3 regions of the Paenibacillus sp. Marseille-P2973 genome follow, and region 1 is predicted to be linked to each of the others. Evidence: riboswitches for the same ligand, from Rfam matches in the RefSeq annotation. Region 1 holds a riboswitch; each other region holds the start of a gene.

Region 1 (10,836 bases):
GTCGGACCGTGGCCATGGCCAAGCTCCAGGCTATCCTCGATCGCTGCCTGAATAAAGTCTCTCGCCAGCTTCACCGCTTCCAGCGGTGCCATGCCCTTGGCGAGACACGCGGTCAGCGCAGCGGAGAAGGTACAGCCGGTACCATGCGTATGTAGGGTGGAAATCCTTTTGCCGGTCAGTTCCGTAAAGGACTTGCCGTCGTACAGCAGGTCCGTTACGATCCCGCCGCCGCGCCCTTCTACCTCAGGCGGTTCCCCCGGTCCGATCTTTCCGGCATAGTCACCGCTGGTTTCCTCGGCTGTTTCTCCATCCGCTCCGTCCGCTCCGCTGTCGCTTCCACCCCCGGCTTCATCATGACCGCCCTTGATCACGACCAGCTTGGGCCCCATGGCGCTGATGATCTCAGCGGCCTTCTTCCGGTCCTGCATCGTGCGGATCGTCACGCCGGAGAGTGCCTCCGCCTCCGGGATGTTCGGCGTAACCGCCAAGGCCAGCGGAAGCAGGTCCTTCTCCAGCGCGTGCACCGCTTCTTGCTGAAGCAGCTCAGCCCCGCCCTTCGCGATCATCACCGGATCGACGACGAGGCGTTCCCAGCGGAAGCGCCGGACCTCTTCGGCAACGGCATGAATGATGTCGGCGTTAAACAACATGCCGGTCTTCACGGCATCGACGCCGAGATCGCTGCCGACAGCCCGGATCTGCTCCGCTGCCGCTGAGGCCGGCAGCGGGTAGACCCCGCTGACACCGAGCGTGTTCTGCACGGTGACCGCCGTGATGGCCGACATGCCGTAAACGTTCAGTTCCTGAAACGTTTTGAGGTCGGCCTGAATCCCGGCTCCGCCGCCGCTGTCCGATCCGGCGACCGTCAGCGCCTTGGCAAGGCCGTGGCGGGTCACACCAGGCCCCCGGCCGTCGCCGCCTGGATTTCCCGGACGGAGGCGTAGCCCTTCAGCGAATGCGGATGCAGCTTCGCGAGCTCATCCAGGAAGGCGGTCTGGAAGCTGCCAGGGCCGAAGGCGGCCGTTCGCTCGGCGGCGCGGGCAGCCGCCGTGCCATAGAAGGCCAGCCCGGCCGTCCCGGCGAGCAGCAAGTCCTCCTCGACCGCCGCAAAAGCGCCCAACACCGACGTCAACAGGCATCCCGTGCCGGTTACCTGCGTCATCAGCGCGTCGCCGCCGCTGATCACCCGGCACAGCTTCCCGTCGGTGATCACATCCTCCCGCCCGGTGATGGCTACAACCGTTCCCAACTCCTGGGCGGCCCGGACCGCCAGGATGGCGTTGTCGTAGCTTCCGCTGTCACCGGCGTCCACGCCTTTGATCTCGCGGGTCTCGCCGATGAGATGCGCAATCTCGGCCGCATTTCCCCGCACCAGCGAAACCCGCACCTCACGCATGATCCGCAGCGAGGATTCCGTCCGGAATCTCGTTGCCCCGGCCCCGACCGGATCAAGCAGCACGGGAACGCCGTTCTCGTTGGCCGAACGCCCGGCGATGATCATCGCCTCCACAAGGTCGCTGTTCAGCGTTCCGATATTCAGCACTACCGCGCCCGCGACTTTCGCCATGTCGGCGACCTCTTCCGGTGCGTAAGCCATAACGGGAGAGGCTCCCAGCGCGTAAAGCCCGTTGGCCGTAAAATTGGTCACGACTACATTGGTCATGTTATGAACGAGCGGTTTCGTCTTTTGCAATTTGGCAAGAAGTGAGGACAGTTCTCTTTCCAGCATACTCATATTGTTCAATCAACCTTTCTTTATGAAATAGATAGATTTGAAAAAGAAAATAAAGTCTGCCCGGCTCAAAACACCGCCGCCCGCATCGGAACGGGCCATTCTTCCTGCTTATATGCCATGTCCCAGAACAGGTATTCCAGTTGGCAGCTATGCATAAAATGCTCCTTCATGCGCTCCCGCTCCGCCGCGCCGGCCTCTTCCGCCCATAAATCCACCTGTTTGCGCAGCTTCACCGTGGTATCACCCGCGAGCCCCCCATAAAATTGAATCCAGTCATAGAAGGGATGAGACGGCTCTGGCCGGACTTCCTCGATCAGCCTTTGGCCGATTTCCAGGTATGTCCAAGGGCATGGCAGCAGCGCCGCCAGCATTTCGCCAAGACTTCCTTCATGGGCAACCGTCAGCATATGTTTGATGTAATGGTGCGCGGAAGGAGCAAGCGGATAGCCCTGCATTTGCTCATATGTCACCCCCGCAGCGGTGCAGAAATTTTGATGCGGATGAACCTCGCTGTGCAAAATAAAGCCAATCTGCTCATTAAACATTTCAATATCTTCCCGCCGCGTGCATTTCGAAATCGCGATCCCGTAAATTCGCATATACGCATTCAAATATTCATAATCCTGTTTGACATAATGGATCAGCTGCTCCCTTTCCAGCTTTCCTTCCGCAATTCCGCGGACAAAAGGATGCTCATAGATCGCGTCGAACAGACCATCCGCCTCCCGGCGTACCTCCTCGGTAAAGTTCACCAACGCCCACCTCCGGTAAATAGTTTTAGAATAGGAATCCGCATACCAAAAAAACCGCCCCGGAAACGGAGCGGCTTCATCTGCAATATAATACGAACATACGTATCGCCTTTGAAGGGCCGGCTCCACTTCCCTACGCTAGTACGAACTAGATCAGGTTCAAAGGGTCCAAGAATTCGTCTCTTGTCTCAGCCGTTTAACGGCTCCCCTAGTGGATTTCCTATTCTATTGATACATACTGTACCCCAGGCTTACAAGATTTGTCAAACACGTCGCGAGGGAAGACTCTTTAATTACTTCTTATCCACCTGCAGCAGGGTAACATTCTTGATCGCATAAGTGTCTTTGATCTTCTCTTCCGAAATGACCTTTAATTTGACCAAGCTCGCGATTTTACCGGAATCCGGCTTGGACAGCATTCGCCAAAGCTCGAGGTCGGGCAGGGCTTCGTACAACCGGTTCTCATCGTATTCCCTCCGGTTTTGCAGGACGAGCGTTACCTTATGGCTTTCGAGATCCAGACCGGTCGTATCCTGATCCCGGCAGTAATCCAGAATGGCTTGGCGAAGCTCCCCCAATTCCCGGTCCAGCTCTTTCTGCTGCTGTTTTACCTCATAATAACGTTCCACGATCTTGTCCAAAAATTCTCACGCTCCTTTATATCCCATGGATATGCCGAAGCGTGCGATTTTAGGCCAGCCGGCCGCTAAACCTTATTCACTTGGCTTCCGCCCGTTCATGCAAGGGCAAGGTGATCGTAAACCGGGTCCCTCCCCGGTGGACGCTCTTCAAGGATACTGTTCCCCCAATTGCCTGAATCGCCTGATAGGAGAACGTAAGGCCAAGCCCCGTCCCTCTGGCCTTGGTGGAGAAAAAAACAGAGCCCAACTTCTCGATTTGGTCCTTCGTCATCCCGATCCCATTGTCTTCTATCGTCAACACGGCTTCTCCGCCAACTGCCCCCAGTTCCAGGGTCACCCTTCCCTCCGTGGAGTCGTAGCAGGCTTCAATCGCGTTCTTGATCATATTCATAAGTATCTGTTTGATTTTCTCGGGATTGGCCAGAATCCATATCTGGCCTTCCGGGATCTGCCCTTCCAGCGCGACATTGTTCATATTCGCATAAGGGCGCATCACTTCCACCGTTATTTTCAACAGGTTCGACAGATCGGTCGATTCTTGATGATCCGTCAAGGGCTTTGAGATGGAAAGATACTCCGAGAGTATATATTCGGTACGTTCCATTTCGCTAACGCAAATATCTATGTAACGATTGACTTTATCCCGTTCCAGCGAGGATTCGCGAATCAGCTTGAGGAACCCCTTTACCGCAGTGAGCGGGTTGCGTACCTCATGAACCAGCGATGCGGCTACCTGGCTAATCACCAAGACTTTTTCATTTTGCGCGTATTCGATAAACAGCTCCTTATCCTTCACTGCCTTTTGAAACAACGAAATCAGCAGCCAATTGCCGATAAAGTTCTGGACCGGAACAACAAATATATGAAACAACAGATTATTTTCGATAGGATCCGGATTATACAAATAGACGAACAGGAGCGGTACGAAGAAGAAAATGAAGCCCGCCAATAATACGACGGGCACTTTTTGCCTGGCAGCCAAGTACATCCGACGTAAAGCCAAGGATAGGGGAAAGATGATCAACATGATCACCATCGCAATTCCCATCCCGTCGCCGCCCAAGTACAAACGGTACAGTACAAATTCCAGCAGCAGAATGAGACCTGCAGGCAAGCCGCCGAAAATGAGTCCGAAGAAGAGAAACACATACCTTATGTCATAATAGTACCCGGTCACTGCGCTTGCCCCGAAGGTCATGGAGAAGAACAAGCAGATCGCAGTAGTAATTATAATGAATTTCCGCGAGTAATTCCGGGGCGAATCCCGGTAATAAACATTGAACATCAGAAAGGGCATAAGGGCAAAAAATAACTGGAGTATTATTTCCTTTACAATGGTCATCCGCAGTCACCCTTCATTTCCAGGACATTAAAATTTAGTTGTATAATAATTCCATCCTACTATCTTTAAACCCTTTAATTCCCGGCTTAACCAAGCAAATCACCAATTATTTACCGCATGTTCGATAAACGCTACCATCTCCTTAATTTCCAGGACCCGACCGTCGTCGAGCACGGCTTTTCCCGTAAACGTACCGAACAACTGATGGCATTTATTGTCCACGAACAACAGCTTCGTCGCCGTCTGCTGGTCATAAATCGGCGTGAACTCCATCTCGAATCTTCCGTCATCGCTCGTAATTCTTTTCTTGGACATATAGCCGCCGGCAGGCAAATCATAGATGACCCGGCCCAGCTTATGGGCCTTTCCGTCATAGAACAGCATATTTTCCGTGGCTGCCGACGTGTTGCCGAAGCCATGGCCAATGTTGAAGCCAAAGCGTTTCCCGTCCACATAGCAGCTGCCGTTTCCCCAAAACCATTCGTGACGGAACGGCCATACCCCTCTACCCCAATCCAGCAGCCCAAAGGAAGAATCCGGCTCAAAACGATACTCCTTACCGTCAACCTTTACAGAGCCTGTAGCAGGCATGCAATTAATCTTATGGTTGTAATAAAAATAGGAGCGATGCTCGTCAAAAGGCGTGGCGATGACGAGCGACGTTTTGTCGGGCTGGGACAGGGCGACGTCGACCTCCATCCTCGGCAGGTTCCCGCCGCCGCCGGCCCGGCAAATCAGTCTTCTTCCGCCTTCGTACACCTGAAATTGCATGAACATATCTTTCCGGCTGTAGGTCAGATCCCCTTCTTCGGCGGATAGCGGCATACGCAAACGGTTAAACGGCAAGGCAAGCATCCGGGAAACCTCATAATGCTTTCCGGTAGCAAATTCAAACAGCTTCACCGCAATACTGCCTGCATAAGATACATGTCCGATCGTAAGCTGCAGACAGTAATCGTCATTGGACACCTGATAGAAATCCCATTCTTTGATTTTCCAGGGTGGTACCTTAATTCCGGAACGGTTATAATTCAGCACGGCCTGTGTCGAATATCCCTTCTGCAAAAGAGAGCCGTTGCCGTCAAGCAGGTCCCCCGGCGTAACGATCTGATGTTGATAGTTTTGTTGCATAGCTTTAGCCGCACCTCCATATGAGTATGATTCTATTTTGGTTCCGAAGCATCCGACTGCAGTCGCATCTTGGCGAATCTCCCCGCCGGGATTAACGGCAATACCGTAAGAATCGTCACCAGCGCCGATACAAGAAAGAGCGTTTCGGTCGGCACCATGCCTGAAACTCCATCAATAACCCTGTGTACTCCGTATTGCGTGATCACGAATCCCGAAAGCAAAGGCCCGATCACCATGGGCAGACAGACGGCAAACACCATTCTGATCCCTTCAAATTGCCCCCGTTGCTGCTCGGGGTACAAATTTTTGACCCAGGCGGTCACCGTTTGCATCATCAGGACATAGCCGATTCCGGCTCCGAAAATCCCGATCAACAGCACGAAATGACTGGAAAACCGGGAAATGATAAGCAATCCTGTAACATTGGCCAGCACGGCAAACAGGATGACGGAGGCGAGCTTGCCTCGTTTGATGAATCCGGCAGCCGGCAACGTCAGGAATATGGCGGCCACGAGCCCGATGCCCTGTAAAGCGCCGGAAAGAGAGTAGCTCATGTTGAGGTAGTTGTTAAGATAGATAGTAATGTAGGGGAAATAGACATTAAAAGCGGTAAAGAACACGGCGTTAATCACGAACACCCAAAATAATTCCTTATTCTCCAGCACCGTACGTACCCGGAACACTCCGGCAAACTGGCGCCAGTAGCCGCCTTCCAGCTTCCTTGCCTTCAAACCCGGGTCATCCTTCAACATGAACAGCGCGAGTATCCCCGTCACCGTTACCATACCGCCCATCATCGTAAAAAAGGGAAAGAAATCAAGGGCATCCACCAGCATTCCGGATACGACGGCCCCGAATATCGTAGCCAGCACCGGCATGGCGGCAAAAGCCGCGCCGAGCTTGCCCCGGTTATGCACATTTGAAATGTCCGTAGTCCAGGGATTGTATCCGGCATCATAACCGGTCGAGCCGAAGAAGCTCATGACGGCATCGGCGGCTACGATGACGACGATGGCGATGATCAAGGGATTTTTGGGGATAAACTCCGTCGCTCCAAAAACCATCGTAAATACACCCCAGCAAATATAACCGACGGCGATAAACGGCTTCCTCTTTCCGGCCCGGTCCCCCCAGGTCCCGATCAAGAAGGTGGTCAGCGTAGATACGATCGCGCTGATGCCGACCATCCATGAAATAATGGACGGATCTTTGGCGATTTTGGCATAAACAAAGGTGTTGAACCAGGAATTTTCGATGTTCCAGCAAACCTGCCCCGCCATGCCAAGAATCCAGATCAATGTCCAATTTTTTGACGAAATGCCCCCGTTTTTAATAAACCTCAACCCCTTCCATCATGTCGTTACGCAGCTCGTTCAGCAAATCGTCATGAAGCTCATTCAGCAACCCTTCGTCCAGCTTGACGATTTCCCGGTCATAGGTCAGAATTCCGTTTAGTTCGGTCTCGACATCGGTCAGTTGGGTATAGACGGCAGCGGCTACCCCCTGATTGAGCAATGGTTTCAATTGCTTCTTGATCAGTGAGGCATAAGCGGCGTTCAGCGCTTCCCGGCTCTTGAACTTCCTATATCCGAAGCCTTTGCCTTCCCGCCACACATGCGCCTCCTCCATCAGACTGTAGCCCCCATATTCGGAAATCACGACCGCGCGGCCGCCGGACTTCTTCGGCATTTTCAGCTTGCGAAAATAGATATGCACGCTCTTGAAATCGCCCGCCTCTTGATCATGCCAGCCGCTGGCATGGTCCACCGGACGGGACGGGTCATAGGCCTTGAGCCATTCCGCAATGTCCGCGGCATCGAATTGTCCCCAGGCTTCATTGAACGGAACCCACACCCCGATGCACGGGACATTGTACAATGCGTCCACCATCTCTTTTAATTCCTTGCGATAGTTGTCGCGGTTTGAGGTTTCCGACCTGCCCAAGGCCTTATACTTGTCGTCTTTCACTTTGATTGCGCTTACAAAATTAGGGAGGATGAAATGATGCAAATGGTTCCAGCCCCCGCCGCCGTTAATCATGTCCTGCCAAACAATCAGTCCGAGCCGGTCGCAATGATAGTACCACCTGGCGGGTTCGATTTTAATATGCTTCCGCACCATGTTGAAGCCGAGCCTCTTCACGGTTTCGACATCATAAGCCAGTGCCTCGTCACTCGGAGCGGTATATAAACCGTCAGGCCAATACCCTTGGTCCAGGACACCATGCTGGAACAGCGGCTCCCCGTTCAGGAGCAGTCTGACTGCGCCGGCCTTATCCTTCCCGACACGGAAATCCCGCATCGCAAAGTAACTTTGTATCGTATCGAGCGTGCTTCCGTCTTCCGCATGCAATTGGACGGTTAGATCGTACAGAAACGGGTTGTCCGGGCTCCATAACTTCATTTTCGAAAAATAAAGCTTCAGTTCCCCGCCAACCGGACTACCCCCGGTTGCGGCGATTTCGCCATCCGCATAAGCTATCGCCTCAATGCGGTTATGTGCGGAATCGGATCCACCATTCGCAGAATCAATATGTATAAATACGGACAACTCCCCGTCCGCCAGGTCGGGCACCAGCCGAAAGGAGGCGATATGCGCTTCGGGAACCGGCTCAAGCCATACAGTCTGCCAAATCCCCGAGACGGCCGTATAGAACAGCCCCTTGGGATTCAAAGCCTGCTTGCCGCGTTCTTGCCCGAACGTGTCCGTCGGATCCCAGACCCGAACAATAATCTCTTGCTCTTGACTCCGCTCCGCATTTCCTGCATTCAAATGCTCGGTAATATCCAGGGAAAATGGGGTGTAACCTCCGGTATGTTCTCCGGCTTTACGCCCGTTGACCCAGATTTCCGTTTCCCAGTCCACCGCCCCAAAATGCAGCAGCAGCCTTCGCCCTTTCCAATTGTCCGGCACGGAAAATGTTCTCCTGTACCACAACAATTCCCCGGGACCCAGCGGTTGCTGCACCCCTGACAGAGCCGACTCTACCGGAAATGGAACCAGAATTAGACCGTCCCACAAGTCCGGTGTACCGCTCCCTTTCGCCCTGGGAGTGATCGCATATTCCCAAAGCCCGTTCAAATTCATCCACTCGTCCCTGACCATTTGAGGCCGCGGGTATTCCGGAAGCACTCGCTGCGGGTCGACCTGGCGCCCCCATCGGGTCTTCAGCCCTGCTCCGGCTTTCCAGCCGGACTGTTCCGTCCGTTGCATGTCATCCCTCCTTTTCTGCCTTGCATAATAGCAATTCTAATCTATATTTATTGTTTTGATAATCCATGAATTCCTCGCAAAAAGAGCGGAACCCGATATGCACCGGATCCCGCTCTCACTATATTCTCTAGCTCCATATTTCCTCGGCAATTTCCTTGATGAAGGCCAGCTTCCGCCACTGTTCTTCCTCCGTCAACAGATTACCTTCCTCCGTAGAGGCAAATCCGCACTGCGGGCTGAGGCAAATTTGGTCCAAGCCCACAATTTCCGCTGCTTCTTTAATGCGGGCGACAATGACATCCTTGTCCTCCAGCACTCCTGTTTTGGAAGAGAACAATCCCAAGACGACCTGTTGATCCTTTAGCTCTTTCAGCGGTGTAAAATCCCCGGCCCGCTCTGTATCGAATTCAAGATAATAGCCGTCGATATGCTGTATTCCGAACAACGTTTCCGCAACCGGCTCATATCCGCCAGACGAAGCCCAGGTGGAGTAGTAATTGCCGCGGCATACATGGGTCGTTACGACCAGGTCGGACGGCAATCCCTCAACCGCCTCCTGATTTACGCGGGCATACAGCTTCGCGATTTCGGCCGTATCCACCCCCGCACCCTGCATCGTTTTAGCGAATTCCCGGTCACAGAGCATGCCCCATGTGCAATCATCCAGTTGAATGTTGCGGCATCCTTCCTCATAAAAAGCAAGAATCGCCTTATGATAAGCCTGAGCGGTATCTCTCGCCAACTCGTCGGTGCTGCTATAATACTTGTCCGTACTTGCCTTGTTCTCTGGACGGAGCAGCTCCGCCAGGAACTGCGCTGGCGCCGGAATCGTCTGGCGGGCAACGACGTCGTCTCCTGCCGCTTGCTTCAAGAACCGGAAGTGCTCGACGAACGGATGGTCGGAAAATCCGATTTTCCCGTTCAAACGCGCGGTTTCCGCTCTTGTCTCAATGCCGTTGAACTGGTAGCCTTTTTCCGATCCTGCCTTCTCTACGCCGTCCAGTCCCCACATGAAATCCAAATGCCACCAGGAACGTCTGAACTCTCCGTCCGTCACGGCCTGAAGTCCGGCCGCTTTTTGCTGCTCGACCAATTGGATAATTTCGCGATCCTCAATTTGCTTCAGCTCGGCCTCCGTAATCTCTCCTTTGCCGAATTGCGCTCTGGCCTTCTTCAAAGCCTCCGGCCGCAAAAAACTGCCCACTACATCAAACCGGTATGGCGCCGCCTTTCTGGATGTTCCTTGAACCGTCGTCACGTTGCACATGGCTGATATCTCCTCTTCACGATTGAATTTGAATTCGTTAAGAGAAAAATACCATACCTTTCCGGCTATAGAGTAACTCTAATAAGCTATAACTGGTTATAGCCAAAAGCTATATCTATCTTTTTGCTAGCCCTGGGTAATCTTCACGGACTCCTTCAGAGCCTCGACGTATGCCAACGCCAACTTGGAAAGCGTCGCATGCTTATGACAAATCCAGCCGACATTGATGCTCTCACTGCAATCGAGCGGGACTGGAATAATTTCGTTTCCATTGAGGTCCGAACTGAGCACGCCTGTAGAAATCGTGTACCCGTTCAACCCGATCAGCAGATTGAATAGCGTCGCCCGGTCATGGACCCGGATGCTCTTCGGATGCGACAACGTACTGAGAATTTCCTCGGAGAAATGAAACGAGTTGTATTCCCCTTGGTCAAAGGACAAGTACGGGTATTCCCGCAATTGGTCGATCGTCACCATCTCTTGCTTGGCCAGCGGGTTTTGAATGCTGATAAAAATATGCGGCTTCGCCACAAACAGGCTGTTGAACTGCAGTCCCGCTTCTTTTAACAGCTTGTTAATGACCTTGGCATTGAAGTCGTTCAAATAAAGGATGCCGATTTCACTGCGCCGGGACTTCACGTCCTCGATAATTTCATGCGTTTTCGTCTCGCGCAGCGCCATCTCATATTCCGCATGCCCGTAATCTCGCACCAGGTTCACAAAGGCGTTCACCGCAAAAGCATAATGCTGGGTAG
Region 2 (10,836 bases), on a different contig from region 1:
TCGCCATGTCGGTCTCTTTGTTGAACCCGCACGCCATTATGGACACCATTGGAGTAATCGGGGCAAGCTCTTTGAGCTATGAAGGGAATGACAAGACGGGATTTACGCTGGCGGTCATCCTCACATCGTGGATTTGGTTCTTCGCACTCTCGCTAGCCGGGAGAATCGTTGGCCGAGTGAGCCGCAGCGGAGTACTTTTGAGGCGGATGAATCAGGTTTCAGCAGTTGTCGTATGGGTGATGGCGATATTTATGTTGCTTAAAGGAACCGTTTGGAGTTCGTAATTAAGTGTTGCCGGCCGAATGTATGACATAAGTGCCATCTAATAAGAATTTGCTAACCGCCTAAACCCCTTAGCTTTGTAGTAATCATACGGCCTTGCGTACCGATGTTGAAGGTTTCATACTAATAATAGGTTACTTATATTAAGGGATTCGTTGAATAACGTAGGGATGTCAGAGGTATAGGGATATCCGGAAGGGCTTTTTGGAAACCTATGTTAAACAAGCGATGCAAGCAAATTATGGGGTTTGGGAGTGAAGTCGGAATGAATGAGGTCATTAATCAGCTTAAGAATCACCGCTCCATCCGAAAATACAACGCACAGCCGGTCACCCGGGAGCAGATAGAAGCCATCGTTGGGGCCGCCCAAGCAGCATCCAGCTCAAGCAATGTTCAGGCGTACAGTGTGATCGCGGTAACTGATCAGGCACGGAAGGACAAGTTGGAGGAGCTGTGCGGCCATCAGAGCTACATCGCGGAATGTCCCGTATTCCTGGTCTGGTGCGGGGATTTATCCCGGCTAAAATCCGCAGCCGGACGGCATTTGCCGGAGCGGGAGACCTATGAGGATACGACGGAGAATTTCATCGTCGCTACAGTCGATGCAGCTTTGGCCGCTCAGAATGCGGCGGTTGCCGCAGAGTCGCTCGGGCTAGGCATCGTATACATTGGCGGGATCCGCAACCGGTGCGAGGAAGTCGCCGAACTGCTCGCCCTCCCTGAACTGGCGTATCCCGTGTTCGGGATGTGCGTCGGCTATCCCGATCAGGAGCCGGGCCTACGGCCGCGGCTGCCGCAGGAAGCGGTGCTGCATTGGAACGAGTATGACCGTGAACGCTCGGAACGCGGCGTGGAGCAATACGATGACACCATGGTGAAATACTTGCGGGAGCGGACCGGCGGGGCGAAGGATACGCCTTGGTCCGTGCTGATGGCGGAGAAGCTAGCCCAGCCGGCCCGGCTTCATATGCGGGAGTTTTTGCAGCGGCGCGGGTTCGGATTGAAATAATTTAGTTGCTGTCAAGATCAAGGTTAAGAACAAAGGAAGGCTGCCTATACGGTAGCCTTTTTTTGTGGTGCTGCCGGGTATTCTTCGCAACCCCGCGTCTTGAAGTTGGTTGCAGGATAACAAGCAGTGAATTCCATTCCCATTAAGTAGCGGCAATCCACCGGCTAGGCCGAACAGGGGAAGCGATAAGACCCCTACCTGTAAACCGCTTAACCAAAATTAATAAATGCTACTTCTTAACTATTTATCCGGATGGACGAGGGGTTTATTGTATTATAAGGAAATAATTTACATACGTGAAATTACATTTATTTTCCGAAAGAGTTCAAGGAAGGGAGGATAGGAGAAAAATAAAGCATAGGATTTATCTATCTATGTTTGTATATCGTTTGACCGCGGTGCAAAAAACTAAATTAGAGGAGAGAAAACTGTGAAAGCAATGAAGAAACTATTTGCTGGATTAATGATGTTTACTCTGATTTTTGGTGTATCTTTTGCAGAATCGGCATTTGCCGGCAGTGATGAGGTCAAGCTTATCGATTCGGACATCAGTGTTATTTATAAACCTGGATATGTCGGATTCAGCGGCAATATCGAGGTGGCGAATCTGGGACCCGTAAAGACAGTGACTGTCCACTACACAACAGATAACACAACCTGGTATGATGCGAGTGCTTATTATGTCGGGCCGACGGATGCAAGCCATGAGAAATGGCATTTCAGCATTTCCACAAATGGTTCTACTGCAGATCATTCCGAGTTGAAGAATCTGAAATTCATAAAATTCGCTATTAAATATGAAGTGAATAACCAGACCTATTGGGATAACAACGGGTCAGAGAATTATTACAATGAAGTGAATAATTCATACCCTCTAACATCCATCATTTTGGGGAAACCAAATGTGCTTAACGCCGATAGTAATCTGAATAATGGAACATTCAGCGGCAATATCTATGTGAAAAACCTGAATCCGGCGAAAACAGTAAAGATTGTTTATACCACGGATAACTGGGCAACGATTCATGAAGGCTACGCCACATATGTCGGCCGCTTGAATAATTTGAATAGTGTGGAAGGCTGGAAATATAGTTTCGACGTTCCGGGAGCTTGGAATGTTAAATATGCAATTTCCTATACAACTGGCGGGCAAACGTATAGGGATAATAACTACGGTCATAATTACGAGGTACACTAAGTTATAGAAAAATACATTAGGAGGAGGATCACGAAGAGCTTGCTACTCCGCTCTGTGATCCTTTTCGTCGTAAATAATGACGGACACCCTGTTTCCGTTGCCTCAGCACTCACGGGCGATCAGGACCGGCCCCACAGCTCCGGCGGATTTAATTCATAGATCCCGTTTTCCCGGTACATATAATGATGCATAATGAATTCGCGGCGGATCGTGGCAAAATCCTCGTGGTATTTTTTAATGTACTCGTTGATTTCCTTCTCGGTGTATTTCTTATGCGGCTCCAAACCTTGCACTAGATGCTCGAGGACAAACCGTTTTTTCTTGAGCTGTGCAGGCAAGTGCTTCAGCATGCCGTCCTTGGTGAAAAAGTTACGGATGACCGTCATTTTCTCCAAGGCTTTCTCACTCGCCGCAAGATTATCATTACCGGGCTCCGACTCGTTGTTAACTCCGATGTTCAATATGGCTTGAGCTTGCAGGGCAAGACTCTTTTCATTCAGATAAAAGTAGATCGTGTTTTTGTCCCGGCGTTCGTAAATCAGGTCGGTCTCGCGCAGTTTCGCCATGTGGTGGGTGATCGTTGGAGGCGAGACGCCCAGTTTCCCGGCCAGCGCTTGGCCGTGAAGCGGGCCGTTCTTGAGCAAAGCGATGATCCGGATGCGGGTGACGTCGCCGATTGTTTTATGAAACTGGACGATTTTATCAAGCTGCATGGGGAGGTCCCTCCTTATATTGAAATTTGATAACAGACTAATTAGATGGTTACCAAATTATTTCATGAGCGAAGTTCGTTGTCAATAGGATCTGTCGGGGGAAGGGGAACGCTAATTTGTTGATAGGAAGGTTGCCATTTCCGGCATGGCGGTGCTTAATCGAGAGTTTGATCGAAGTGGGCTATTCGTGGCAAGTGAGATAAGTGAGGTAAGTGAGGTAAGAGCGGTAAATGTGGTAAGTGTGGTAAATGTGGTAAGTATGGTAAGTGCGGTAAGTGTGGTAAGTGTGGTAAGTGTGGTAAGAGCAGTAAGTGCGGTAAGTGTGGTAAGTGAGGTAAGTGAGGTAAGTGAGGTAAGTGAGGTGAGTGCGGTAAGTGCGGTAAGTAAGCCCAGTGAGCTAAGTGTGCTGTGTGCCCCAAGTGCCCCAAGTGCTCCAAGTGCTCCAAGTGCTCCAAGTGCCCCAAGTGTGCTAAGCCGCCGAACTCTAACGGACATGAGGGACCTTAATTGGCCATAATTTCATTAATTTTAATTCTAACGGACACCAGAGACCTTAATTAGGCCAAATCTGGCACATTGCAGCCTAAATAAGGAGAATAGCGTCTCTCATGTCCGTTAGCCGATCAAAATCCCCGATTTTTAGCTGTTAAGGTCCGCTGTGTCCGTTAAAACAAACTAAGGGCCCCGAAGAAGAAGCGATTCCCAAGAATGGCCAACCCCCACTTTTTTAAACCTTCAACAAACTGCGGCAGCGTAGCTGCCACTATATCCCGTAGAATCGCCGTGTGTTATTAAACAGGATACGGGATCCCTCTGCCTCCGTTATCCCATGCAGACGAGCCCATGCCGCGGCCACCTCACGAACCATGCCGGGGTGCGTAGGCTGACCGGTAAACGGTCCTTCGAACGGCCAGGGACCGTCGGTCTCCGCCATGACGAGCTCGGCGGGGTAATATCGCGCCAAATCCATGATCTCCGGCTCGTACAGCAAATCCGGCGTGAACGAGACGAAATATCCGCGCTCAGCCATGCGGCGCACTGTATGTTCCGGGCCCTTGAACCAATGAAAGTGTGCCTTCTCAATCCCATGGCGATCCAGTAGATCGCACACCAGGTCCGCATCGTCGTAGACGGCATGAAGCACAACGGGTTTGCCAAGTCTGCCCGCAAGCTGTAGAAGCTGCTCGAGTAACTCGATATACGGGGAAAGGTCAAATGCTTCGCCCCGTTCCTCCGCTTCCAATCGCGAGTAATAAGGCAAGCCGATTTCACCTACGGCAGCCATGCTTGAGGCGTTCTCCTCGATCCATGACAACAAAGCCTCCGTTTCAGTAGGCGACGGGACCGGTTGTTCCGGATGATAGCCGAAGGCGGGGATCACAAGCCCCGGATATTGTTCGGAGAGCTCGAGGTTTTTCCGGGAAGAGGCCAGATCCATGGACACGCCTATCAAAGCCGCAGCTCCCAGTTCGGCTGCTTCTTTAATAAGCCGATGTTGGACAGCCTCCTCGTAAAGGTCAAGATGGATATGAGCGTCGATAAAAGGGAAGCGATCATCGGAGCGGGGCCCCGATGCGGCGTAAAATAAAGAATCCATTAATTAATTTCACTCCTATGCTGGAAGATGATAGTTCGGTTATTTTACTTTTTTCATCAAAATTCGTCACTTTTACCTATGCATAATTCTAACTTTTGGCCTATAATGTTAAAGAGTTCCATTACAAAACTACCACATTTTTGGAATTACAGAGCTAAACAAGTCAGACTTGGGCATTAGGGGGTAGGACCGGTGGCTGCTTCAACTATATACATAGAACAACTGAAATTGGACCAGGACCCGGACGCCGGAAAATGGCTAAAGGCGCTGCTGGACAAACATCCGGAAATTTATTACCACTCGACAAGAGTCGCCATGTTGGCTGAGAAGATAGCGGTACCGCTGAAATTGCCGGAACGGGAGACCGGGCAGTTGGTCAGAGGTTGCTTCCTGCACGACATCGGGAAGACCTTCATTCCGAGGGAAGTGATTACCCAGCGTGAGCCGTTGACTCATGCTCAATGGGAAGCGCTTAAGCAGCATCCTGTGATCGGTGCAGCGATGGCGGAGAGCAATCCGGGATTCGGTCCGGAAATTGTGCAAATCGTAAAGCACCACCATGAACGCTGGGACGGAAGAGGGTATCCTGACGGGCTTGCCGGAGAGGAAATTCCGCTGGGAGCACGTATCTGTGCTGTCATTGACGCGTTCGATTCGATGACGTCGAACCAGCTCTACCGCCGGAGACTTAAGCTGAGCGAAGCCAGGCTGGAACTAATCCGGCATGCAGGCACCCAGTTTGATCCGGATGTCGTTCATGCGATGATGGGCTTATCCGAAGAAACGTTGGAGATTTACTCCTTGTAAAAATGAGAACGCTTAAGTAACAAGCCAATCCGAAGAGGCGGAGGAAACCGTCTCTCAGATTGGCTTGTTACTTTGTTCTTCCTTCATTCGCGCGCTTATTTCGCGTTTAAGCTCCAGGAATCCGGGGTCCTCCATAACGCCTTCACTCCGGGGCCGGGCAAATGGCACATCCACCCGGTGGAGCACGGAAGCCGGACGGCCGGAGAATAAATAGATCGTATCGGATAGCAACAGCGCTTCATCTACACTGTGCGTGATCAGAAGCACGGACCGCCGGCTTGTTTCCCACAGATCGAGCAGCCAGCGCTGCATATCGCTGCGCGTCAGCTCGTCCAGGGAGCTGAACGGCTCGTCGAGGCATATCACTTCCTGCGGAGCGAGCAGTCCGCGCAGGAAGGAAGCCCGCTGCTGCATGCCGCCCGACAGCATGTGCGGGTAGGACTTCTCGAAGCCGCCGAGACCAGCCCGGACCAGCCACTCCCGGGCTTCCGCACGGGCCGCTTCGTTGGCGTCACCCGAAATTTCCCGGGCGAGCAGTACATTGTCCAGCGTATTCCGCCAAGGGAACAGGGCCGGTTTTTGCGGTACATAGCTGATAAGCCCGCGCTGACCCGTTACTTCCCGCCCGCCCATGCGCACGACCCCTTGGTCCGGCTCCAGCAGGCCCCCGATCACATGGAATAGCGTGCTCTTTCCGCAGCCGGAGGGACCGATGATAGAAACGAATTTTCCAACTGGCACGGTCAAAGAAATGTCGTTCAGCACCGGCAGCTGCTGGCGCCGTTTACGAAAAGCAAGGCTGATTCCCTGAATCTCCAGCGCGGCGGTATCGGTACCCGAGACGGAGGCGGATTTTTCGGTATTCATCATTGGCGAAAGCCCCCTTTTTATTTGTCTTCCTTCAGAGGTTTATAACGGACCAGCCATTTTTCCAACAGGGCGATCAGCGCAAACATGGCAAGGCTGATGGTTACTATGATGGTGATGGCCACGAATATTTTGTCCGTGCGAAAAGATGATTTCTGCAGCATCATGTAATATCCGATGCCTTTATCCGCTCCGATCCATTCGGCGATCACGGCCCCCATGACACTGTATGTGGCTGCAATTTTGACGCCGGATAGGATGGAAGGGAGAGCATGGGGCACCTCAAGTTTACGGAATATCTGGCCTTTGGACGCGCCCGCCATTCTCATATAATCCAGCATGACGCGGTCGGTACGGGTCAGCCCGTCCATGGCCGCGACGGCCACCGGAAAAAAGCAGACCAGGGTGATCACGATAATCTTCGGAAGAATGCCGAATCCGAACCAGATCATGAGCAGAGGAGCGAGCGCGATCGTAGGTATATTCTGACTAAGGATGATCAACGGATAAAGCGACGATTTCAGGAACGGAATATAATGAAGCGAAAAAGCTACCAGAAGCCCGGTTCCGGTACCGATGGCGAAGCCTAACAGCATAAGCCGCAGCGTAGCCATCGTATGCTTCCAGAGGCCGGCCGCGCCGCCCGTGGCCTCCCTGACGATATCGGAGGGGCTGGGGAGGATCCATTTTTCAATTTGAAAAATGGAGGTTGCCGCCTGCCAAACGGCCAAAAGCAAGATGACCGCCACTAAGGGCGGCCATATGCTGTTCCAGAGTCGGCGGAGCTTCATGGACGATATTTCTCGGTCAGCTTGTCCATGCTGACGCCTTGCGGATTGTAAGAGATTTTAATTTGCGAGATGATCCCCTTGCTGCCGAATTCCGTTACCGCTTCATTCATTTGCTTGACGATGGCCAGAAGTTCTTCCAGATCGCCTTCCATTGTCGTTTCCAGCGGATTGACCTGATACTTGACGCCGGATGCTTGAATAACCTCGATAGCGCGGTCGACATAAGGGATTACGTCTTCACCGTTCGGTGTTTTAGGAATGATTTGAATGCTGAGAAGTGCGTTTGGCATAATTGTTCATCCTCCAGACTTTTATTTAAAATAGGGCATTTATAGTGCGAGTTCAAAGTAACCTCTTATATTACTCAGGCAGAAATTCGTTGGTAAAAGCCTTGTCGGTATCCAGTTCTTTCTCGATCAAGCCCCGCTCATGCATCCAATCGGAGTAGTTCTGCCATACTTCGCGTTTCTGTTCTCCCCAACGGGCCGCGTCATCCTGGTATTTCGGGCTCAGCCATTTTTGGCTTGCCAGGACCAGTTCCTTGTCCAAATCCGGAACCGCCTTAAGCAGAATGTCCGCGGCTTCCTCCGGATGCTCGATCGCGTACTCATAGCCCTTGGAAGTGGCCCGCATAAAGGCCTTCACCAGCTCAGGGTCGTTTGCGGCCGTTTTTTCATTCGTTACGATAACCGGGGTATAATAATCCAGTTTATCCGTATAATCCTTAACATATTGCATGTCCAGCGGCTCGCCGCGCAATTCGGCTTCAATTCCCGTCCACGCATAAAAGATCCAGGCAAAATCGATATCCCGTTTTACCGCCGTAAAATAATCGGCTTCGCCCATATTGACGAATTTTACTTTGCCGACATCGGCCCCGGTCTGGTCCATAATCGATTTCAAGATCGCTTCCTCGACAGGGGAGCCCCAGCCGCCATAGGTTTTGCCTTCATAATCTTTAGGAGTTTTGATGCCCCGGTCTACCGGAGCCGCAAAGCCCGAGGTATTATGCTGAATGACTGCGGCGATCGAAACGAGCGGAACGCCTTGAGTGCGGCCCTGGGTCACGCCCTCCTGGTAGCTGATGCCGAAGGGAACTTCGCCGGAAGCTACCATGGCGTCTGCGCCGCCGGATCCTGGCAAGAGAATATCGACGTTCAGTCCTTCTTCTTCATAAAAGCCCTGTTCTTTGGCTACATAAAGACCGGTGTGGTTCGTGTTGGGACTCCAGTCGAGGACGATCTTAACGTCCTGCATGGATTTGGATGGTTCCTTGCCGGATGAGGCTGCTTCGTTTCCGGCCGCTTTGTTTGCCTTGCCGTCGCTTTGGCCGCAGGCCGTCAAGGCCGCGATCAGAAGTCCGCACAGCATCAGCAGCGTCCATTTTGTTTGCTTCACAGAAATTCTCTCCTTTTCGGATGTGGAATTTCCGCAGTTTCTCGTTCAATGCATTCCTGAAAACACTCTGTTGGCGGCAGCGTCCTCTGGGATCCGGATACAAAAAAAGCGCCCCGGATCGGGACGCGTAGGTTCATGGCTACGAAAAAACAAGCTCCATGCTAAACATTCTTCCTACGCTGGCATTACCCAGATCAGGTTAAAGGGTCAGTGTCTTGAGGACACAATCTCAGCCGGCCAATTTCCAGCTCCCCTGAACTATAAACTGCGGATTACACTAGTCATTATAGTCCGGCATCAACTTTCTGTCCAGCAAACTTGGTTTTGATTTGCTTTTTACATTCCGGCAGAGTATAATGAAAACAATTGAAGTTTTAAGAAGTGATATTCAGATATTGAAAAGAGTGTCAATTTTTAAAATGAACTTTTTTCAATATGTGAATTTTTTTATGTAAAAAAGGATCATGTTAATCTTTAAACAGGAGGTAATCTTTCATGGAAACAGGAACAGTAAAATGGTTCAACGCTGAGAAAGGCTTCGGCTTTATCGAAGTTGAAGGCGGAAATGACGTATTCGTTCATTTCAGCGCTATCACAGGCGAAGGCTTCAAAACGCTTGATGAAGGCCAACGTGTACAATTTAACGTTGTTCAAGGCAACCGCGGACCGCAAGCCGAGAACGTCGTAAAACTGTAATGCAGGCATAACTGCTCTTAACGCGTGCGTTAAGGGCAGTTTTTGTTTTTTTTAAGCATACGGTTGATGGTTTCCGGGGTTAGTTACTCATAGAGGTGCTTGGGCAAAAGAACTTTATAGGAGGTAATCATGAACTACCGTAAAAAAACGATTGAAGAAATTCCTGAAGAGAACACGCCGGTATGGTCTTGCATGAGCGAGGATTGCAACGGATGGATGAGGGATAACTTTGCGTTTGACTATGTTCCGGTATGTCCGCTGTGTTCCTCTGAAATGGTGAAGGGAACGAAGATGCTTCCGCAACTTATCAACACCAACTCCATGAAAGTGGACCGTTAAACCGGTCCGGATTTGCCTATGAATCATAATAAAGCTGCCTCCGGGGAATACAGGGGGGCAGCTTTTTTGAATTTATAGAACTCTTATGTAATTTTAAGCGCTAATATCAAGACCCGCTCTTGGTTTTCCAGTACAGGATGGCCAGTTGCGTCCGGTCGCGGACGCCGAGCTTGCCGAGAATATCGGTGACGTAATTTTTGACCGTTCCCTCGCTTAAAAACAACTGTCCGGCGATCTCCTTGTTGGACATGCCGTCGGCAATCAGCCTAACCACATTTTGCTCCGCAGTCGTTAATCCCGCCTCGGTCAGCTTGACATCGGATGGAGCTGGAGGAGCGGGGCGCAACAGTCCCGTCAATTTCCGCGCCACATCCGGGTGAATGAGCATGCTTCCGCTATGTACCGTTTTGATACCTTGAATGATCCGGTCGGGAGGGATGTTTTTGAGTAAATATCCGCTGGCCCCATTCCGCAACGCTTCAATAATAAATTCATCATCGTCAAAGGTCGTCAGTATCAGTACTGAAATGCCGTCAGACAACGCTTTGATCTTCTTCGTTCCTTCAACCCCGTCGCAGACGGGCATGCGGATATCCATCAGCACCACATCCGGATAAGGCCCGCGCCCGATGATCTCAGCAGCCTCAGCTCCGTTGGAGGCCGAACCGGCCACCTCGATTTCAGGATCCAGACCGATCAACAAGGTCAGGCTCTCCCGGATGAAAGGGTCGTCGTCCACAATAAAAACCGTCAGATTCGTTGTCGTCATAAGGCGTTTCACTCCGATCTCCCCATTGAGAATTATATTATCTCTTCATGCCGCACAACCGGCAGTCTTGTTGTTATCGTAAAGAACGGGCTCAGAGAGATATCCAACTGACCGCCCGCCAAAGCGCAACGCTCTTTCATACCTGTCAGCCCGAGGCCTTTCGTCTCGGATGGCATCGTCTCCGGCAGGGCGCCGTCATTGCTAACCGCCATGCAGACTTCACGATCTTTGTAGGAGATGACGATGTTCACGGACTCGGGATGTCCGTGCTTCAGCGCATTGGTGACAGCTTCCCGGGCGTTTTTGTACAGGATCAGTTCCTGGCTCGGATACAGGGCATAAGGATTTCCCTCCACCGTCAAATTGGTCC
Region 3 (10,836 bases), on a different contig from region 1:
ACCCTTCTACGAAGAAGCCGCCGCCCGATACGATCTCAAACCTTGTTATCTGCGTCTGGATGATATCCATCCCGAATCCGGCAAAAGTCTCGTTTACCTGAAAGAAAACGATAGATTCAGGAAAGCGCTCATTGAAACCCCGCCGGTTATTCATAATCGTGCGATCTATAAAGCGCCGTCCGCGCTGGGGAAAATCCGGGGCCTGCAGCAGCAGGGAATAACCATTTACAATCACAACAACCGGTATGGCAAAGATGAAATCCACCGACTGCTGGCTGAGCATCCCCGACTCTCGTATCATCTGCCTGCTTCCCTGCGCGCCACGCCGGGAAATATTGACCTGATGATGCAGCGCTACAGCGACTTGCTGCTCAAACCGGCAAGCGCTTCGGTTGGCCGCGGAATTATGCGCCTGAAGCTGGACAACCGGGGATGGTGCCTGCTCTACAAGGGACGCCGGACAGTAGACCGGTGGAAGGCGCTCCGTCTTGATAAGCGAACTCCATTACCAATCTGGGTGAAGCGAAGAATCACGCAAATTCCATACTTGATACAGGAAAGACTGCCCCTGGCTGAAACGGATGGCCGCCCCTTGGACGTCCGCGTAACCGTTCAGCGGGGACTGACCGGAGACTGGGGCGTAACGGGGCTATATGCCAAGGTTTCCGCTCCCGGCCGTTTCCTTTCCAATCTTGCCCAGGGAGGCAGCGCTTTTCCGGCAGCTTCGTTATTCCGCCGCATATTTCCGCCATCCACGGCAGCACGCGTCCTTGCGGACAGCCAGACTGTAGCCCTTGCGGCCGCCGCTTACCTGTCCGGCCGGTTGCCTCTGCTCGCCGACCTGGGCATGGATATCGGAATTACCAATGACGGGCGGATTTACATTATTGAATGCAACGGCAGAGACCAGCGTTACGGATTTCGTAAAGCCGGCATGAACGAAATATGGTTTGACACCTACCAGCAGCCTATGGCTTTTGCCCGCTATTTGCTGCAGCATCATTCAGGCCCTCGCGGATAACTCTGTACAGCAAAAAACACAAGTCTTACCGGAAAAAGCCCTGACATGGCGAATACATGATGAACGCTTATTACGGATTGGCGGAATACCTGACATCCGCAATGTGAAACAGCGGGAAAACGTCGCTAAGCATCAGGGCCAATACTACTGCCGCTGCGAATACCGCAGCGGCCAGCGGATCATAGCGCGTGAATAGCGAAGGATAATAGTAGGATCTCCGGCCGTTCCCGTTGAAAGCCTTCGCCTCCATCGCTACCGCCACGCGATGGGCTCTCCGTATACTCTGGGACAGCAACGGGACCGCGTACATCTTGATGCCGGCAAACCATCCCCGCGGCCCTTTCAGACTCCGCGCTCCCCGGATACGGAGGGCGTTCCGCCGGATCAGGAATTCTTCCCAAACCATCGGTAGCAGCCGGATCGAGGCCATAAAGCTGTACGCATATTTGGGGGGAAGCTTTACTTTCTGCATCAAAGCATAGAACAAATCCACAGAAGATGTCGTGAGAACAAACAACAGCCCCTCCGACGCAAAGGTTACGGATTTAAACCCGATATGAATGCCGCGATAGAAGCTTTCCTCCGTAATCCGGATCAACCCCCACTCCCACCACATTTCATCCCCTTTACCGAAAAGGATCATCGTCGAAGAAGACGATATAAACACCAATCCGAAAGACAGCACGATCAACAACACCTTCCAGAAGGCATATCCGCTTTGCCAGAACAGCAGCAGCGTGAACATCACCGCCTGGTAGAACATAAAATCAAGCCGATGCGTAAACAAAGCCACGAAAAAGAGCAGGATGACAAGCACCAGTTTAAGTACCGGATTGGCTCTGTGCATCCATGTCGTAAAGGAAGGATTCAGCCATTTCTTCATAGCAATACCTCTACCGCGCCGGTCTCGCACACTTTATGCGGAAGTGAGGATCCCCGATTCGTATATCCGCAATCGGTCAGGGTCCCCTCTCTGACTTCCCATCGGCGTGTCGCTACCGCTTCCGCAATCTGTTCCTCGTGGGTTACCATCACGACCGCTGTTCCTCTACGCCGCATTTCCTCGCACAAATTCAAAATAGCAAAAGTGTTCACGGCATCCTGCCCGAACGTCGGCTCGTCAAGCAGCAGCACCGGTCTCTCCATGACAGCTGCTCCCGCCACGCTCAATCTCCGCTTCTGTCCGAGCGATAATTGATACGGATGACGCAGCTCTAATCCGACAAGACCGAATTGGTCCAGCGCATGATCTACTCGCCGCTGAATCTCTTCCGAAGAGAACCCTTCTTCTATTAACGAAAAACCGATTTCCCGGTCGACCCGGTTCTCGACAAACTGAAATTCGGGATTTTGAAAGACGAATCCTATTTTTTTCGACAGCGCCAGGATTTGCCGGGTTCGAGTCTTCTTTCCGTCGAACCGTTCACCGCATAGAAGATAGCTTCCCTCGGAGGGAAGCAGTCCCATCAGCGCAAGCAGGAGCGAGCTTTTTCCGGCCCCGTTCGGGCCCGTAACCGCAATGAAATCCCCGGGGTACACTTCAGCCCGCTCGATCTGAATAACCGTGCGGTCCCCGCGAAAGCCTTGGAACTCGGAAAGCTCGATAACCGGCCGGAGTAATGGTTCCCCGGCAGTCAGCCGGGTGGAATTGGCCCAAGGCATGATCCCCTTTTCCGCTTCCTGTGCTTGGCCTTCCGATGCCCGAAAACGATCCCAGACGCCGGGATGCCAGATCCCGTATTCCTCCAATTCCGTTTGGCAGCGGACAAACAACTCCTCCGGAGCCCCTTGCCCCAACAATTGTCCCTGGGGGCCGAACAAGGCTACCCGATCCACCAGCCCCAGATCAAGCACCTCCTCGATCCGGTGCTCGACAATAATGAGTGTCCTTCCCTCGGCCACCCGGGAAACTGCCTCCCAGATTTGCCTTCGCCCCTCTGGATCCAACAGAGCGGAAGGCTCGTCAAGCAGCAGTACCTCCGGATCCATCAGCAGAATTGAAGCGAGGGCCAGCCGCTGCTTCATTCCCTGGGACAACGAATCAATCGGAAGATGAATCTCCGGCAGATGAAGCCCGACTTGTTCTAGAGCATCTACCATCCGCGGTCGCATTTCCTCTCTTGGAATTCCCCGATTCTCCAGCACAAAGGCCAGTTCCTCATCAACAAAAGGCATGCAAAACTGAGTATCTGGATCTTGGAACAGCATTCCCCACGATGGGGGAATCACTTGCTCCGAGCTCCTCATAGGCACCTCCACTAGCCCCGGAATGATGCCCGCAAGCACCTGCAGCAGCGTTGACTTTCCGCTGCCGCTTGGCCCAAGCAGCAGCAGTCTCTCTCCGCGCCTGACCGAGAAGGAGAGATCTTTAAACACAAAGGAGTCCGTCTCAGGATATTTGAGACGTAAATCCCGAACCGCCGCAGCCGTATTGAATTCCGTGTATGTACTTGATGCTGTGGCGTTGTTCCGCAAAAGATCCATCGTTAATCTTCCAATGCGGCGTAATCCTTCGCCGCAACGGGCCGAAGCAGCGAGGTGACGCCGGTCGCTTCTACCGCCTTAGCCAAAGCATAGGCCAGATAACCGGCAATCAAAGCGGAGCTGACTGCACGCATCGAGTATTTGGCAATGAGCATCCAAGTGCTATAGTCAGCGACGTAACCGTAATAAATATCGGGGATCAGAGAGCCCACGGAGGCGCCGACTCCCGCCAGAGCAGCCACGGAGCCGGAAAATTTACGGTAACGGAACAAAGCGAACACGAGCTCAGCTCCTAACCCCTGGAGCACACTGTATAGCACCAGTTGAATCCCCCATTCGCTCCCGAACAAAATCTCCACGTGGGCCGCCGCCACTTCGGCCAGAACAGCTACACCGGGTTTTCGAATCAGCAGAAAGACGAGGGTTGCAGCAATAAACCACATGCCGTAGACCAGTTCGTCCGCTTGAAAGAACAATGGGGAAAACAGCTTGTAGACGGAAGACCAGAAGTGATAGATTACTCCGAGCACAAGCGATACCAGTATCGTCACCAGAATGTCGCTCAGCTTCAGACCCCTTCTCTGGGCGGGAATAGGCGCCCCAGGGCCATTTCCTTGATTCAAACTCTCTTGCATGATAAATCCTCCTTTTGACTAAATAGTGGTTTGGACGCAAAAAAACCGGCTGAATAAGCTCAGACGGTTGCTAGGTCCACGGGAGAAAAGCATGAGTAATAAACATGCATTCCGGAACGTTAGATTCTCTACGCTGGCATTATCCAGTTCAGATTAACGGTCTGCAGCGGGTTAAGCTGCCATCTCAGCCTGATTCACTCAAGCCCCCGTATCCCTTATGCGATTGGAATAAATATACTCTAGAACCTTCCAAATAATCAAGCAAAAAAACAAGAAGGCACTTTCGCAGTTGATTTCAAGCCTATTCTATGTCAATATTAGCGGAAGTGGAAAAGGGATTATTGTCCCGTTGATCATGGTGTTAGGGGGATACGACTTGGCCGCAAACTGGATGAAATGGATGACAGAACTGACCTCCCGAAAGTGGATTTCCAGGCTAATGGGCCGGTTCTCGCATTCGCAAGCGAGCCGCTATTTAATTCCTTGGTTCGCAAAATCATACGGTATTCCGCTGCATGAGGCAGAGATGGAATTGAAAGAATACCGTACGCTAAACCAATTTTTTACGAGAAAACTAAAGAGCGGCATGCGGCCGATTGCTCAGCTGGAAGGCGGGTTGATCAGTCCGGTCGATGCGCTCATTACTTTTATGGGGGAAATCCGGTCGGGCACGATTCTGAATGTCAAAGGCCAGGATTACACCCTGAAAGATTTGCTTAACCATTCACCGCATGCGCAGACCTATGAGCATGGATATGCCTTTGTCCTTTATCTGAGCCCGACCGACTATCATCGGATTCACGCTCCCGTAGCCGGTACCTTGGTGGAAAGCGAGCATATTAAAGGCCGTGTGTATCCCGTCAATGATTTCAGCATGCGGAATATGAAATACGTGCTCAGCCGCAACGAGAGGTTGATAACCTACATATCGCATGAACGCGGAGAGATTGCCGTGGTCAAGGTCGGAGCGATGAACGTAAGCAGCATCCGCTATACCGACGATCAAGCCGAGATATGGAATCAAGGCGACGATCTGGCCTACTTCGAATTTGGCTCCACAGTGGTGCTCTTGACCGAGAACGGCACCTTCGAGCCGTCCCCGGAGCACGCCGTCGGCCAAAAGGTCAAGATGGGCGAACTCCTGGGGCGCTTCTACCCGCCTTCCAAATAACCCGAGGGGCCAGTTACTTTACGGTAATGGCCCCTACGGATGCGTTCAGCGACAGAAGCGGACCTCCGTCTCCCCGCTTGCTCTTGCCTTTCGGTGCCCCATCAACCCCGCCGATATCGGCATTCGTTTCCAGATCGCAGTTCACCGAATCGGCCAGCGTGGCTTCAATGCTTCCAATATCCGCATTAACATATAAATTCCCGCCGCTCTCCATCCGTCCTATGCTAAGCTCGATACTGCCCGTTGAGGTGTTCACCTTCGATTCACCCGTAATTCCCGCATCCACAATTACAATTCGGCCTACGTCATTATCAACATCATAGCTTCCGCTCAGCCCGGTAAGAGTGATGTCTCCGACATTGTTGGTCACCCGGAAATCGGTAATATGTTCGGGAAGACCGATCGTGTAATCAATGCTGAACTCGGAATAATTGTATTTCTCTTTTGCCCACTCCCAAAGACTTCGGTCCGGATCGTCCTTCGCATGTGTAGATACGATAAGCCCTTCTCCTTCAGGGGTGATGGATACGGCCGCCTGATCAAGCACTTCTTGCAGATCAACCTTACGGAAGGTGCTCTTGTGCGCCCAAATCTTCGCTTTTACCGTAACTTCGTTTCCCTTCGTCCCCTGAATCTCCACATTTCCAACACTGTTATCCAGCGTAAGCTTTGAAGCCGAATCGCCTTGTGTCGAAGCCGAAAGCTCCAGCGTCGTTCCGTTTTCCTTCAGTCTTTCTACCTGACCGTCGACGGTTTTTTCTACCGTTTGCCCGATCGCCCCTGTCGCCGCTTCGGCGATTTCCTTCGCTTTTTCGTTCGCTCCCGAACAAGCGGTAAGCATAACCAATACTGCTGTCGCCGCCGCAATCGCTAACGGTTTATATTTTGTATTCATTCTTTGTCCTCCTCATATGGGGTTCTCTATGTATTCTTGTGCGCTCATATAAATCGATGCTACTATCGTAATCCACCGGAGGATAAATGAACACTGGCTGCAGACCAGATTCCTCCTGGACCAAAGTCGGAAGGACAGCCGCCTCTAAATAACCCCATAAAAAAACAGCCGTCCAGAGCAAGCTCCGATCGACCGTCTTTATCAATCATATCTTATTTGAACACCGGAATCGTAATTCCCGGCGCATGAAATTAATGTTGGAAATGACATATCATATCCCAGCCAATCGGCTTAAAACCAGGTTTCATCATCCCGGTCGGACCGTCTTGGCCGACGAAAACGGTAACGAAAAATACCGCTTCCCGGTACTGAACATGCTCTGCTGCGCATCCGCCGTCTCTTACTCATTGCTGTACACCTCCTCCCGGACCTCGGCTATAAAAAACAATTACCCGCCAAGAATAAAGGTGAAACAAGAATCAGCGAATTTCGGACGGACTTTTTCCGGTATACTGCTTGAACTGACGGCTGAAAAAGAAAATATCACGGTATCCAAGCGCGTCGGCCACCTCGGTAACGTTCATGCCGGCGTGCAAAAGCAGATGCTGGGCCCGGTCGATCCGGGTCTTGATAATGTAGGATTGCACGGATAACCCGATAATTTCCTTGAACTTAATCGAGAAATATCTTGGCGACAATCCGGCACGCGCCGCTAAATCTTCCACTTTATGCGGCAGCCCCGGGTGCTGCGAGCAATAATTCGCCACCTCTTGAATCACTTCGTTCAGTTGATGGCTTACTTTTTTCTCCCGGGGCACTTCCCGTTCTTCCCGGAGTAAATAAATCAGCAGCTGCTTTAAAATGAGGCGCGCTTCCTCTTCGGCTCCGTACGCCTTAACCAAAAACAGCCGGACATAACGCGAAAGCATGTATTCAAAATCCAGCCTATCCTCCAGCTTCCGGTAAGATGAAGGTACCTCGGTGACAGGCTCGTCGACGTCAAAATGAATATAAGTTAAAACTAACGGACGCTGCGGATTATGCGTAGCGCTCGTATGATCGCCCTTGCGGAACAAAAAACAGCTTCCCGGGCCGACCTGAATGGGTTGATCGTTCAAAACCACCGTACCTTCGCCGCTCCATACATAGAATAAATCGTAGTTTTGCAGCGCTTTTTCCCGCTTATGCCATTTCCAACCTGGTTCGCATACGATCTTGGCAAAGGCCGGCTTCAAAATGAACGAGGACGGGGATATATGGAGCATCTCCTTACCTCCTGAAGACTATTAGAGGTTGTTCAAAAAGTCATCTTTCCACGACGTAGCAGATCATGAAGCGGATTCGACGTCGAATCTTGAATTCAGCCGGGCCTTCCGTTGCTCACGTACCTTATGTACGCTCCGCTACTCAGTCCCTAGCTTCATCCAACCTTCTTGGTCCTGAAAACCTGACTTTTTGAACTCGCACTCTTAGAATTTGAATGATACCTGCATAAAAATACAGCAAGTATTATTTCGATTATACTCCTATTCGCAAATTTCTTAAATATCCTTCCACGCAAGAGCCATTCGAAATACGCCTTCTATGATTTGGTCGTCTTCCAGATGGGAAAGGCTGAAGCAAGCGGCAGGCGGGCCGGGGGTCAACCGGTAAACGTCACCGTCCCTAAATTGCACGCCACGATTCCGGGCCGCCTTCTTAAAAGCCGCATATTCCTCCGGCGAATGCCGCCAATCCGCAAACAACAACAGGCCCGCATCCGCCTGCTTAAGCGCGAATAAACCAGGGACTTCCGCCTCCAGCGTGCGGCGGAACAACTCCTGCTTCGCGCTGTAAATTCTGCGCATCCGGCGCAGATGCCGCTCGTAATCGCCCCGGCGCATGAAGCGGGCCAGCGCCCGCTGCTCCAGCCGGGCCGGGGGCACCGGCTCGTAAAGCCCTTTGGCCAGCAGGACCGGCGGGACCAGGCTGCGGGGCAGCACGGCATAACCGATGCGCAATGAGGCGAACATCGTCTTCGAGAACGAGCCGATATAGACGACGCGCTCATCGCGGTCCAGCGCCTTGAGCGGCTCCAGCGGGCGGCCGCCCCAGCGGAATTCCGTGTCATAGTCGTCCTCGACGATGACGGCATTCCGCGCCGCGGCCCACGCCAGCAGCTCCTGCCGCCGCTCAGGCGAGAGCACCGCCCCGGTCGGGAACTGGCGACCGGGGGTTACAAACAGCACCCGCGCGTCCCAATCGCGCGGGATGATGCCGTCCCCGTCCACCGTCCCGGGGACGGCGATCCCTCCGCAGGCGGCCACCGCCTTGGAGATCCCGTGGTAACACGGGTCCTCCAGCACGGCCTGCTCGCCCTCACCCAGCAGCAGCTGGGTGAGCAGCATAATCGCCTGCATCGAGCCATTGAACAGGCAGATTTGCTCCGCATCTGCCGCTATGCCGCGGCTGCGCCGCAAGTACGCTGCGATGGCGCCGCGCAGCTCCGGATCGCCCGCCGCCGTGTCCGCGGCGGGTCCGCCGCCTGGGCCGCGCTTCTCCCGGGCGGCCCAGGCGAGCGCGCTCTTCCACTCGGCGTGCGGAAATGCGGACGCCGATGGTCCGGCGTCCTTGAACGAAATGACGCCGCCCGCGGGACCGCTCTCCGGCTCGCCACTTCCCGGATCATCCGGCGGCGCCTGCTCCATCACTCTTGTCCCCCAGGGGGACAAGCAGATATCCGCCGCCTCCCCGCCGGGCTCTGCACTGGGCCGCATTACCTTGGACACGAACGTTCCGCTTCCCATCTCGGAATGGACGTAACCCTCCGCTTGCAGCAGGTCGTAAGCATGGGCCACGCTTCCCCGGGACAAGCCGTAGATCTCAGCCAATTCCCGAGAAGAAGGAAGACGCGTGCCCGCCGGGAGAGTTCCGTCATGAATGGCAGCCCGGATCGCATGATATAAAGCGAGATATTTATACCGGTACTGCTCGCTATAAACATCTAACGGAATGGAGAAGTTCAAACCAAACCCTCCTCTAACTTTTAAAGTGGACTATTAAAATTAATGTAAATTGGTTCTTTTTTTATGTCAATTCCGGAAATAAACTGTTAGAAATATACGGGTTGTTCGAAATCGAAATGCAACCCATTCAAGCGGAGGGGAACTGAAATGAGAAGAAAAGAATTTGAAGTAGAGGAAGCACAGGAAGTCGAGGCCTTTTTGAAAGAGATGAGCTTCGGATTTCTCGGCACGGTCGGAGAGGACGGATGGAGCCGGGTAACTCCGCTCTACTTTGCGTATGACGGGCAAAATTTTTATTTTCACGGAAGTCTGGCCGGGGAGAAGATGAAGCATCTTGCGCATGATCCGAGGGTGAGCTTTACGGTAGCCAAGGAATATGCGATCATTCCGTCTTATTTTACCGATCCGAATCTGGCTTGTCCGGCTTCCGCCTTTTTCAAGAGCGTAATGGTCCGGGGCAGAGCGGAAAAAGTTCAAGACCCGGAGGAAAAAGCGACGGCATTGACGCTGTTCATGGAGAAGCTTCAGCCGGAAGGCGGCTACGACCCTATTCGGGCCGATGATCCTCAGTATACGGGACAGCTTAAGAGCGTCGCATTATTTAAAATCGTTCCCGAAACGGTCAGCGCCAAATTCAAATTTGGACAAAATATGAACGAACGAAAGTTTTCCGGGGTTATGGACGGGCTTCAGGAGCGGAACCTTCCGCTCGATCCCGAAACGATTGAATTAATGAAGAAATTTTGTCCGCGGCATGCTTGAATTCCCGGGTAGAGCGCGATTTGACCGTGACGGTAATGGGACGAAATGATATAATGTTAGGCAGTCAAAACGGAACTGTCCATTATCAAACCCGATCGGAAGGATGAAACGTGATGAACCCACTCGCGGAGCAGTTAAACGAGAATTTGAAGTCCGGCAATATCCATGTGTACGAAATGCTGTCCACTCTTGGCAAGGAGATTTATTTCCCGAAAGAAGGCATTCTGAGCCAGTCCGCTGAAGCGACGGCCGGAGCGAAAAAATACAATGCCACGATCGGCATCGCAACCGAGAACGGCGGACCGATGCATCTGGCCGCTATTCAAGACACCCTGTCCGCTTATAAGCCGCAGGATTTGTACCCTTATGCGCCTCCGGCCGGCAAACCGGAGCTTCGCACCGTATGGCGCGAAAAAATGATCCGGGAAAACCCGTCACTTGCTGACCGCAACTTCGGCAATCCCGTCGTTACCACCGCGCTTACCCACGGCCTCAGCATCGTAGCCGACCTGTTCGTCGATGAAGGCGATGCGGTCATCTATCCGGATAAAAACTGGGAGAACTACGAGTTGACGTTCGGCATCCGTCGTCACGGCTCGATCGTCAACTATCCGCTGTTTACCGACGATATGAGATTCAACAGCCAAGGCCTGCGCGAAGCTCTCCTGGCCCAAAAGGACAAGGGAAAAGCGATCGTAATTCTGAACTTCCCGAACAACCCGACCGGATACACGCCGGGAGCCAAGGAAGGCGAAGAGATCATTGACGCTGTCACGGAAGCCGCCGAAGCGGGAATCAACGTCGTGGTGGTTACCGATGATGCCTATTTCGGACTGTTCTTCGAGGACTCCTTGTCGGAATCG

What was found. Region 1 has a riboswitch for thiamine pyrophosphate ahead of tenA (thiaminase II). Riboswitches for the same ligand answer to the same signal wherever they lie in the genome.
Region 2: it holds a riboswitch for thiamine pyrophosphate, as region 1 does, so the genes downstream of both, KB559_RS12260 (ABC transporter substrate-binding protein) here and tenA (thiaminase II) in region 1, are expected to answer to the same signal.
Region 3: it holds a riboswitch for thiamine pyrophosphate, as region 1 does, so the genes downstream of both, KB559_RS17680 (ECF transporter S component) here and tenA (thiaminase II) in region 1, are expected to answer to the same signal.

Annotation. Positions count from the first base shown of each region.
Region 1 is NZ_JAGQEH010000007.1:65,136-75,971, forward strand. It holds gene thiD (bifunctional hydroxymethylpyrimidine kinase/phosphomethylpyrimidine kinase) at 1-896, opposite strand, end outside; gene thiM (hydroxyethylthiazole kinase) at 893-1,735, opposite strand; gene tenA (thiaminase II) at 1,801-2,487, opposite strand; TPP riboswitch at 2,601-2,707, opposite strand; gene KB559_RS15410 (hypothetical protein) at 2,781-3,128, opposite strand; gene KB559_RS15415 (sensor histidine kinase) at 3,205-4,470, opposite strand; gene KB559_RS15420 (DUF2804 domain-containing protein) at 4,570-5,601, opposite strand; gene KB559_RS15425 (MFS transporter) at 5,634-6,944, opposite strand; gene KB559_RS15430 (glycoside hydrolase family 2 protein) at 6,931-8,814, opposite strand; gene KB559_RS15435 (5-methyltetrahydropteroyltriglutamate--homocysteine S-methyltransferase) at 8,942-10,081, opposite strand; gene KB559_RS15440 (LysR family transcriptional regulator) at 10,208-10,836, opposite strand, start outside.
Region 2 is NZ_JAGQEH010000005.1:33,210-44,045, reverse strand. It holds gene KB559_RS12305 (LysE/ArgO family amino acid transporter) at 1-284, shown strand, start outside; gene nfsA (oxygen-insensitive NADPH nitroreductase) at 548-1,291, shown strand; gene KB559_RS12295 (carbohydrate-binding protein) at 1,731-2,489, shown strand; gene KB559_RS12290 (DUF2087 domain-containing protein) at 2,609-3,202, opposite strand; gene KB559_RS12285 (TatD family hydrolase) at 3,966-4,799, opposite strand; gene KB559_RS12280 (HD-GYP domain-containing protein) at 4,992-5,606, shown strand; gene KB559_RS12275 (ABC transporter ATP-binding protein) at 5,661-6,476, opposite strand; gene KB559_RS12270 (ABC transporter permease) at 6,494-7,264, opposite strand; gene KB559_RS12265 (thiamine-binding protein) at 7,261-7,554, opposite strand; gene KB559_RS12260 (ABC transporter substrate-binding protein) at 7,625-8,635, opposite strand; TPP riboswitch at 8,817-8,927, opposite strand; gene KB559_RS12255 (cold-shock protein) at 9,158-9,358, shown strand; gene KB559_RS12250 (cold-shock protein) at 9,488-9,697, shown strand; gene KB559_RS12245 (response regulator) at 9,804-10,466, opposite strand; gene KB559_RS12240 (sensor histidine kinase) at 10,499-10,836, opposite strand, start outside.
Region 3 is NZ_JAGQEH010000009.1:115,056-125,891, forward strand. It holds gene KB559_RS17665 (YheC/YheD family endospore coat-associated protein) at 1-1,021, shown strand, start outside; gene KB559_RS17670 (energy-coupling factor transporter transmembrane component T family protein) at 1,092-1,904, opposite strand; gene KB559_RS17675 (ABC transporter ATP-binding protein) at 1,901-3,505, opposite strand; gene KB559_RS17680 (ECF transporter S component) at 3,508-4,140, opposite strand; TPP riboswitch at 4,249-4,360, opposite strand; gene asd (archaetidylserine decarboxylase) at 4,517-5,311, shown strand; gene KB559_RS17690 (hypothetical protein) at 5,325-6,206, opposite strand; gene KB559_RS17695 (helix-turn-helix domain-containing protein) at 6,686-7,471, opposite strand; gene pdxR (MocR-like pyridoxine biosynthesis transcription factor PdxR) at 7,748-9,211, opposite strand; gene KB559_RS17705 (pyridoxamine 5'-phosphate oxidase family protein) at 9,359-9,973, shown strand; gene KB559_RS17710 (aminotransferase class I/II-fold pyridoxal phosphate-dependent enzyme) at 10,087-10,836, shown strand, end outside.